2 regions of the Gilliamella sp. CG13 genome follow, and region 1 is predicted to be linked to the other one. Evidence: riboswitches for the same ligand, from Rfam matches in the RefSeq annotation. Region 1 holds a riboswitch; the other holds the start of a gene.
What was found. Region 1 has a riboswitch for thiamine pyrophosphate ahead of thiM (hydroxyethylthiazole kinase). Riboswitches for the same ligand answer to the same signal wherever they lie in the genome.
Positions count from the first base shown of each region.

Region 2: linked by a shared signal. The riboswitch ahead of thiB (thiamine ABC transporter substrate binding subunit) and the one ahead of thiM (hydroxyethylthiazole kinase) in region 1 are both predicted to bind thiamine pyrophosphate.

Region 1 covers NZ_JBIDFM010000002.1:83,881-88,325, forward strand. Annotated here, with positions in the region: gene trpS (tryptophan--tRNA ligase) at 1-939, shown strand, start outside; gene trkA (Trk system potassium transporter TrkA) at 1,061-2,422, shown strand; TPP riboswitch at 2,491-2,592, shown strand; gene thiM (hydroxyethylthiazole kinase) at 2,638-3,423, shown strand; gene thiE (thiamine phosphate synthase) at 3,436-4,077, shown strand; gene thiD (bifunctional hydroxymethylpyrimidine kinase/phosphomethylpyrimidine kinase) at 4,086-4,445, shown strand, end outside.
Region 2 covers NZ_JBIDFM010000003.1:292,839-297,283, forward strand. Annotated here, with positions in the region: gene ACGH6R_RS06780 (AAA domain-containing protein) at 1-447, opposite strand, end outside; gene ACGH6R_RS06785 (hypothetical protein) at 793-1,410, opposite strand; TPP riboswitch at 1,722-1,824, shown strand; gene thiB (thiamine ABC transporter substrate binding subunit) at 1,865-2,857, shown strand; gene thiP (thiamine/thiamine pyrophosphate ABC transporter permease) at 2,872-4,445, shown strand, end outside.

The DNA of each region.
Region 1 (4,445 bases):
AACTATTTGGGTGCCTTAAAAAATTGGGTCGCTTTACAACAAGAATACGATTGCGTTTATTGTATTGTAAATCAACATGCTATCACAGTACGCCAAGATCCACAGAAGCTACGCAAAGCAACACTGGATACCATGGCGCTTTATTTAGCATGTGGCATTGATCCTCAAAAAAGCACTATATTTGTACAATCTCATGTACCTGCTCATGCTGAATTAGGGTGGGCATTAAACTGTTACACTTATTTTGGTGAACTCAGTCGCATGACCCAATTCAAGGATAAATCATCACGACACGCTGAAAATATTAACGCAGGGCTTTTTGATTATCCTGTATTAATGGCAGCTGACATTTTATTATATCAAGCTAATTTAGTACCGGTGGGTGACGATCAAAAACAACATCTCGAACTATCACGTGATATTGCAATGCGCTTTAATGCCCTGTATGGTGACATTTTTACTGTTCCTGAACCTTTTATCCCTAAAGTTGGTGCAAGAGTGATGTCTTTACAAGACCCAACGAAAAAAATGTCTAAATCTGATGAAAATCGAAACAATGTGATTGGCTTACTTGAAAATCCTAAAGACATCGAGAAAAAAATCAAACGAGCAATGACCGATTCTGATGAACCGCCTGTTGTACGTTATGATTTAAAAAATAAAGCTGGTGTATCAAATTTATTAGATATATTAACTGGTGTAACAGGAAAACCAGTCACCGAACTTGAAAAAGAGTTTGAAGGTAAAATGTATGGACATCTTAAAACGGAAGTGGCGACTCAAGTGATTGATATGATAAGTCACTTACAAGCACAATATCACCAATATCGTGATGATGAAGATTATCTCTTTTCAATCATGAAAGAAGGCGCTGAAAAAGCTCGAGCTAAAGCGGATATCACATTGAAAAAGGTCTATGACGCTATCGGTTTTGTATAGTCTAAAATCAAATAACATAATTATTATTAACACTAAACAGTATTATTTGGCTTAATATAGGCATTTATTATCATCATGACAATAAAAGATATAAAAGCCATTTAATTAAAATAGGTTAGTTATGAAGATTATCATTCTTGGAGCAGGACAAACAGGCAGTGCGCTTGCAGAATATCTTGTTACTGAAAAACAGAACGATGTCACTGTTGTCGATGAAGATCATGATAAATTGCAATCTTTGCAAGAGCGCTTTGATTTACAAGTCATTTGTGGAAAATCATCTTATCCACAAGTATTAGAGAGTGCTGGCGCGGAATCGGCTGATATGCTTGTTGCCGTTACCAACTCTGATGAAATCAACATGATGGCATGTCAAATAGGGCATGTCATGTTTAATATTCCGCAAAAAGTGGCGCGTATCCGCGCACCGGAATACAATGATGAAAGATATCCTTTTTTTAATAAAGAGTGTATCAATATCGACCATATCATTGCACCAGAAAACCTTATTACTAACCATATCAGTCATCTTGTTCAATATCCAGGCGCATTACAATTTGCCTCATTCAACGATACCCGTGTATGTCTAGTCGCTGTTATGGCATATTATGGTGGCGCGCTAGTTGGCAGTGAGCTATCAGAACTTAAAGAACATCTTCCGCATGTTGAAGCTAGAGTCGTTGCTATCTACCGTAAAAATCGCTTTATTCGTCCTCTAGGTTCTACCTTAATTGAAGCTGGTGATATGGTGTATTTTATTACTCCGCCAACCAATATCAAAGCCGTGACCAGTGAGCTACAACGTTTAGAAAAACCTTATAAACGAATTATCATTAGTGGCGGTGGCGGCATTGCACTTGCACTGGCTAAGCGTTTAGAAAATGATTATCAAGTCAAACTAATTGAACGCAATGCCGAACGAGCAGAACTCATTGCTGAACAGTTACTTAATACCACGGTATTACATGGCGAATCATCAGACCAAGAATTGCTATCCCAAGAACAGATTGAACTGACAGATCTTTTTATTGCGGTAACCGGTGATGATGAATCCAATATTATGTCATCAATGTTAGCGAAAAGAATGGGCGCAAAAAAAGTCATCGTCTTAATCCAAAAACAAGCTTATCTTGAACTCATTAATGACAGTGTGATTGATATTGCTATTTCACCCCAACACGCCACTATTTCTGAACTTTTAAGTCATGTCAGACAAACAGGCATCGTCAAAGTTGTATCACTACGACAAGGCGAATCTGAAATTGTGGAAATCGTTGCGCATGGTGATAAAGAAAATTCAAAACTGGTCGGAAAAAACATCAATGGATTAAAACTACCTTCTGGGGCAACAATCGGCGCAGTTGTACGTGATGAAGATGTTATTATTATCAACACGGATTTAACGATTGAAGAGAATGATCACCTGATTATTTTCTTGCCGGATAGAAGAGCGATTACCGATATCGAAAAATTGTTACAATAACATTTAAATCGAAATTTTCTATTATACAAACTTGTTAAAAGCCAATAGGCAGTTCATAATATAAGCATAATTTTGACTCGGGGTGTTTTTTATTCATTAAAAAAACTGAGAGTTTACCCGTTGAACCTGATCTGGATAACACCAGCGTAGGGAAGTCTAGCCATTCAACTTTACAATAGGCAAATTCTTCCCGATAAATCAAATAAGGAATGAACATGTCAGTAACTACGTCTCTTCAAATCACTCAAGTTACACCTTTTATTAATCTTGTCAAAACGCAACGCCCATTAGTTCATTGTATAACAAATGATGTTGTACAAAATTTTACTGCTAATGTCCTACTTGCTATTGGTGCTTCACCAGCAATGATTATTGCTGAACAAGAAGTGGCTGAATTTGTTAAAATTGCTAATAGTTTACTGATCAACATCGGCACAATTAATCACAATACTGCCAAAAGTATGCTACTTGCAGCAAGTCAAGCTCAGCAGAGCCAAACTCCATGGGTACTTGATCCTGTTGCCGTTGGTTCGGCACTTGCTTATCGTACCGAAATTGCGCATCAATTATTATCATTTAAACCCACCGTTATTCGTGGCAATGCTTCGGAAATCTTAGCGCTAAGCGGTCAATTTGCATCATCAAAAGGCCCGGATAGTCAAGACTCGACAAAATCCGCTTTACAATATGCCAAACAATTGGCACAAGACTACCAGACTATCATCGCTATGACTGGTGACATTGATTATATTACTGATGGTCATACGACTTACGCTATAGCAGGCGGTGATATTGCTTTAACCAAAATTACCGGAACAGGCTGTTCCTTATCTGCTATGGTTGCAGCGTTTATTGTAAATTCAACCGATCCACTTTTAGCCACAGCAGCCGCTTGCTTTATGATGAAAAAAGCTGGAGAAAAGGCAAATAAACAGCTTGGATTAGGCAGTTTTGCCGTATCGTTATTAGATCAATTATCACTATTTTATTCATCATACTAATAGGGACGTAGCATGCAGAAAAAGTTGGATCTTACTCTCTATTTAGTGCTTGATCCGACACTATGTGGAGGAATCAGTGGCATGGTCGACACAACCAAAATTGCCGTTGCCAACGGTGTAACCGCCGTACAATTACGATCAGAACAAGAATTGACAGGCAAAGATTGGTATAAAGCTGCTTTAGCCTTAAAAGAAGCACTCAGTCAGACATCGGTACCGCTATTGATTAATGATCATGTTGATATTGCTTTAGCTGTCGATGCAGATGGTGTGCATGTTGGTCAAAATGATTTGCCCGTTGATGTAGCTCGCCGATTGATCGGTAATAATAAATGGTTAGGGCTATCTGTTTCGAATCAGCATCAACTTGAAACCGTGCCTTGGCAAAACGTCGATTATATTGGAATTGGTCCTGTCTATCCTACCTCGACCAAGAAAGATGCATCCTCGGCACTTGGTATTGAGCAGTTAACTCAATTAGTCAAAACCAAACATTGCCCTGCTGTTGCCATTGGCGGTATCGACATAACAAAAGTAACAGAAGTGATGCAAACAGGAATTGAAGGCGTTGCAGTCGTATCGGCTATTTGTGGTCAATCCAATATTGAACAAGCAACCACTTTACTAATCAATAAAATACATCAAGCTAGATAGGAAGCAACATCATGACAATTACAGCCCTAACTATTGCTGGTTCAGATCCCAGTGGGGGAGCTGGCATCCAAGCCGATCTCAAAACGTTTTCGGCACTTGGTGCGTATAGCATGTCTGTCATTACCGCATTAACCGCACAAAGTACCCAAGGTGTTGATGCGGTATTGGCAATTCCCACCGAATTTATCGAAGCAGAATTTAACACCTTATATCAAGATATCCACATTGATAGTGTCAAAATTGGTATGCTAATGAATAAAGAAATTGTCACAACTGTCTATCAGTTATTAAAAAATCATCCTATACCATCGATTGTACTTGATACTGTTATGATTGCTAAAGGAGGGCATGCTCTTTTAAAACCCGAT
Region 2 (4,445 bases), on a different contig from region 1:
ATCTTCTTGTGCACTGAGTAAAATGATTAGATCATCTTCACTAATATTGTTACGTTCCATTAATGATAATAATCCAAGATTATTGGCATCAGGAAAGAAAGATGAGCGTTTAGTCCACATTGCCATTAATTGGTTTTTAGAACAGGCTAATTGAAGTGTTTTTAGTCGGTTTTCATCCAATTTGATTTGTAAATTTGATGCACGTAAGCGAACATTATTGGCGCGTATAGATAATTGCCATAACCCTAGTTTAGATTTATGCTCTTTAATAGGCATAGTTTCACTAATCAATTGAAATTTTTTTAATGGTTTTGTATCAATAGAATTTTTGAATGAAACGGATAATAGGTCATAATGATATGTTTTATCATCGATCATTTGCTTACTTAGCATTTCATTATCGAATCGTTCAGTTTGGCAATGACCACAGTGACGCTCTAACTCCATTTTGTATTCCTTATATTCAACTCAATGTTGATGTTATTTTTATCATTTTTATTTATATTGAATTGTAGAATGACAATGATTATTTATAAAGATTAATTTTAATACAGTCGATAGAAAACACGCATTTTAGCCCGATTTGGGTTAGCAAATGGCATCTATTATTTTGTTAAATATACAATTCAAAAAAAGCCCGAAAACTCTTATTGGTTTTTAATTTATCTATATTAAATCAATATCAATCTATTTTAAATTCATTATGACCTCTTAAGTAAACTGGCTTTGTGCGATGATCTTTTAAAAAACGAGCTACTCTAGTTATTCATCATTTATATTTTTACGGATTGCTTAACTGGATGCTGTCACAGGAATATGACGAATCTTAGGGTTATTAATGAGTAACCAATCGGGTAAATTACTTTCTTTTTCAACTAGCCAAATAATGGTATTTATAAATAACCGATCGTTTGAACCTTTAGGTTTTGGGTATTCAAGTTGTGAAAGTGCTAAAGAACGCGCAAAAAGTTGATGCTCACTAAAACTCATATTATGACGATTTTTAGACAAATGTGATTCATAATCAATTATCAACGCAACAGGCTGTTGATCATAGCTGACTAGTTGATCTAACGTGTTACTTAAATGATTTATTTTTGCGGAATCTTTTTTGGGAACAGCATTTAATCTTAGGCGTTTAAACAACGTATCGCTTTTAATTGCGGGTAAGTCTGGTGTTTGAATTTCTTCGAATCCAACAGCTGAATTCCACAATAAGACGTGATTAAATTTTGCATTTTTTAATATTCGATAAATCGACAAGACTAATGTTTCGGAAATGATGGTTTCAGTATCAATTTTCGATTGTTGTCGATCATGAATGTTTCCGGATAAAACGAATTGAGGTTTTGAATTTAGATAGCGATTTAAATCACGCATCCAGCGAGGGCTCTTGAAAGATTGAGACATAATTAATCCTTTAATAAAAATCAAATAACTGACGTTTTTATTATATACAAAGCAATTGAGTAACATCTACTATTTTTTTAATTAATAACTTATTTTTATTTGGATTTCTTGAATACTCAATCCGTTAAACAGTGATTAAACTTAGGTAATAATCATAATAAGAGACAATTAAAATCGCTTTAAAATTATCTAATTTTTGAGCATTAATTCGTTACCTTTTTACCTTAACAGTGATTAAACTTGCTTGTTATTATTCATGCTATCGCAATTACAACTGTTTACAATTAATGAGGTAAACACTAAACTATTTATCGTTCTCAACGGGGTGCCCAAATGGCTGAGAATGTTGGTTAACATAACCCGTCGAACCTGAACTGGATCATGCCAGCGGAGGGATTTGAGTTATTGTGTCTGCTCAAACCTTTTGTCTTTTATTTACTATTTTGGAGGCAAAATGTTTCGTAAGAATCTTCTTTTGTTTTTTGTTTTTTCAGCTTTTTTCTTGATTGATACCGCCAATGCTAAGCCAACTTTAACCGTTTATAGTTACAATTCTTTTATGTCTGAGTGGGGCCCAGGTGAGGCCATTAAGCAAGATTTTGAAGCGGAGTGTGATTGTCAGTTGGATATCATTTCGTTAGGGGATGGTGTATCAATTTTAAATCGGATCCGGCTCGAAGGGAAAAAGACCAATGCCGATGTTATTTTAGGCTTAGACAATAACATTTTACAGCAAGCTAAGTTAGCCAATATTGTTATTCCTCATCAAATCATTAAACCTGATAATCTTAACACTGATTGGTGGGATAATGATTTTCTTCCTTATGATTATGGTTATTTTGCTTTTATTTATAACAAAGATAAAATCAAAAATCCTCCCCATAGTATGCAACAACTTGTTGATAATAAAGCCAATTGGCGAATTATTTATCAAGACCCAAGAACCAGTACGCCAGGACTAGGTCTACTGTTTTGGATCAAAAATATCTATGGCGATGATGCTGCCAATGTATGGAAAAAGATTGCTAAAAATACGGTAACCGTCACCAAAGGCTGGAGTGAATCTTATGGTATGTTTTTGAAAGGCGAAGCTGATTTTGTTTTAAGCTACAGTACATCGCCGATTGCTCATATTATGAAAAATGATCATCGCTATGAGGCAGCCATTTTTGATGAAGGACATTACCGTCAGGTTGAAGTAGCAGGTATAATCAAATACAGTCAGCAACCCGAGTTAGCACGTCAGTTTTTACAGTATTTACTCTTACCTGAAGTACAACGTCAGATTGCTGAAAAGAATGTGATGTACCCGATTATTCAAACGACATTACCTGAGGCTTATCAGCAAATAAAGCCTGTCACTAAGGCGTTAGAATTTGGATCTGAGCAAGTTGAAAAAGGACAAAAAGCTTGGATTCGTGAGTGGCAATCAGCGATCAGTAAGTAATTATAGACATTAACATGTTGAATTTTAGAACGTTAATGCCGGGTATTCTTGCCGCCAGTAGCATAATGGTTGTACTGGGTAGTGCATTATTATCCATTGGTTATTACGCAATAACTTCAGGTGAGATAAACAGTTATATTGACAGCTATTTATTACATATTTTGTGGATAACTGTTTATCAAGCCACACTATCAACATGTCTTTCTATTTTCTTGGCTATATTAATGGCAAAAGCTTTATCCATGGTTGAGTTTTGGGGTAAAGGTCTATTGTTGCGAATAATGCCGGTGACGTTTATTTTACCTGCACTAGTTGTTGTGACAGGGCTTTTATCCGTTTATGGGCAACAGGGATTACTGTCAATCTTTGTTGGATATATCGGCTTGCCATTTTCATGGTCAATTTATGGATTACAAGGAATTTTATTAGCACACGTATTTTTGAATTTTCCTTATGCTTGTTGTCTATTTTACCGTACGCTGATGAGTGTGCCTGTTGAACAGAAACAGCTAGCCGCTCAATTGAATTTTTCTGGTTACACTTTTTTTCGATTGGTTGAATGGCCACATCTTCGTCGGCAAATATTGCCTATGGCTTCGCTGATTTTTATGCTCTGTTTTTCAAGTTTTGCGATTGTATTGGCTTTAGGCGGTGGCCCCAAATATACCACCATTGAAGTAGCAATTTATCAATCCATTCGTGATTTTGATTTTATTCAAGCGGTTTTGCTTTCCTTATTGCAATTGCTTTGTTGCGTAGGTTTTATGGGAATAATGCAAAAGTTTAATAATAATAAACAAGTCACAATGCGCTTTATAAAGCAAAACTACCGTTTTCCTGTTTCTGGATTGGCTGCCTTGCTAAGTTCAATCGTGATTATTATGGGGGGATTATTTATTTTACTTCCTTTGATAAATATCGTGATTGATGGTGTTTATTTTTTCCGTTTGTCACTGTTTACGCCAACCTTTCAACATGCAACACTGTTTTCACTTTTCATTGCATTGGGGTCAGCCATCGTAACCCTGTTAATGGCACTATTTATTCTTTGGACAAATAGTCGATTGCTCATTTATCAAAAGGTAACGTGGAGTAATCGATTAATGTTAGCCAGTTCGTTAATTTTAGCGATTCCCAGCATGATTTTAGCGTCAGGACTGTTTATATTATTTTATCAGTATGCAGGTAATACTTGGTTTATCTGCATTTTATTAATATTGTGTAATGCTTTAATGGCATTACCTTTTGTCATTAAAAGTCTGGCTACCCCCATGTTCGATGTCACTAAGCGTTATTGGCTATTAAGCCAATCCCTTTGCATTGACGGGGTTAACCATTTTTATTTGATTGAATATAAAGCATTAAACAAATTAATGTTAAAAAGTTTTGTTTTTTCGGCTATCTTATCTTTAGGGGATTTTGGCATTATCGCACTATTTGGTGGGCAGTCAGTCATCACATTGCCTTATTACCTCTATGAGCAGCTATCACATTATCATTATCAAGATGGTAGTGTCACAGCGGCAATATTATTAATTATCTCTTTTAGTTTATTGGTTTTGGTGGATGATGATCACACTCAATCATA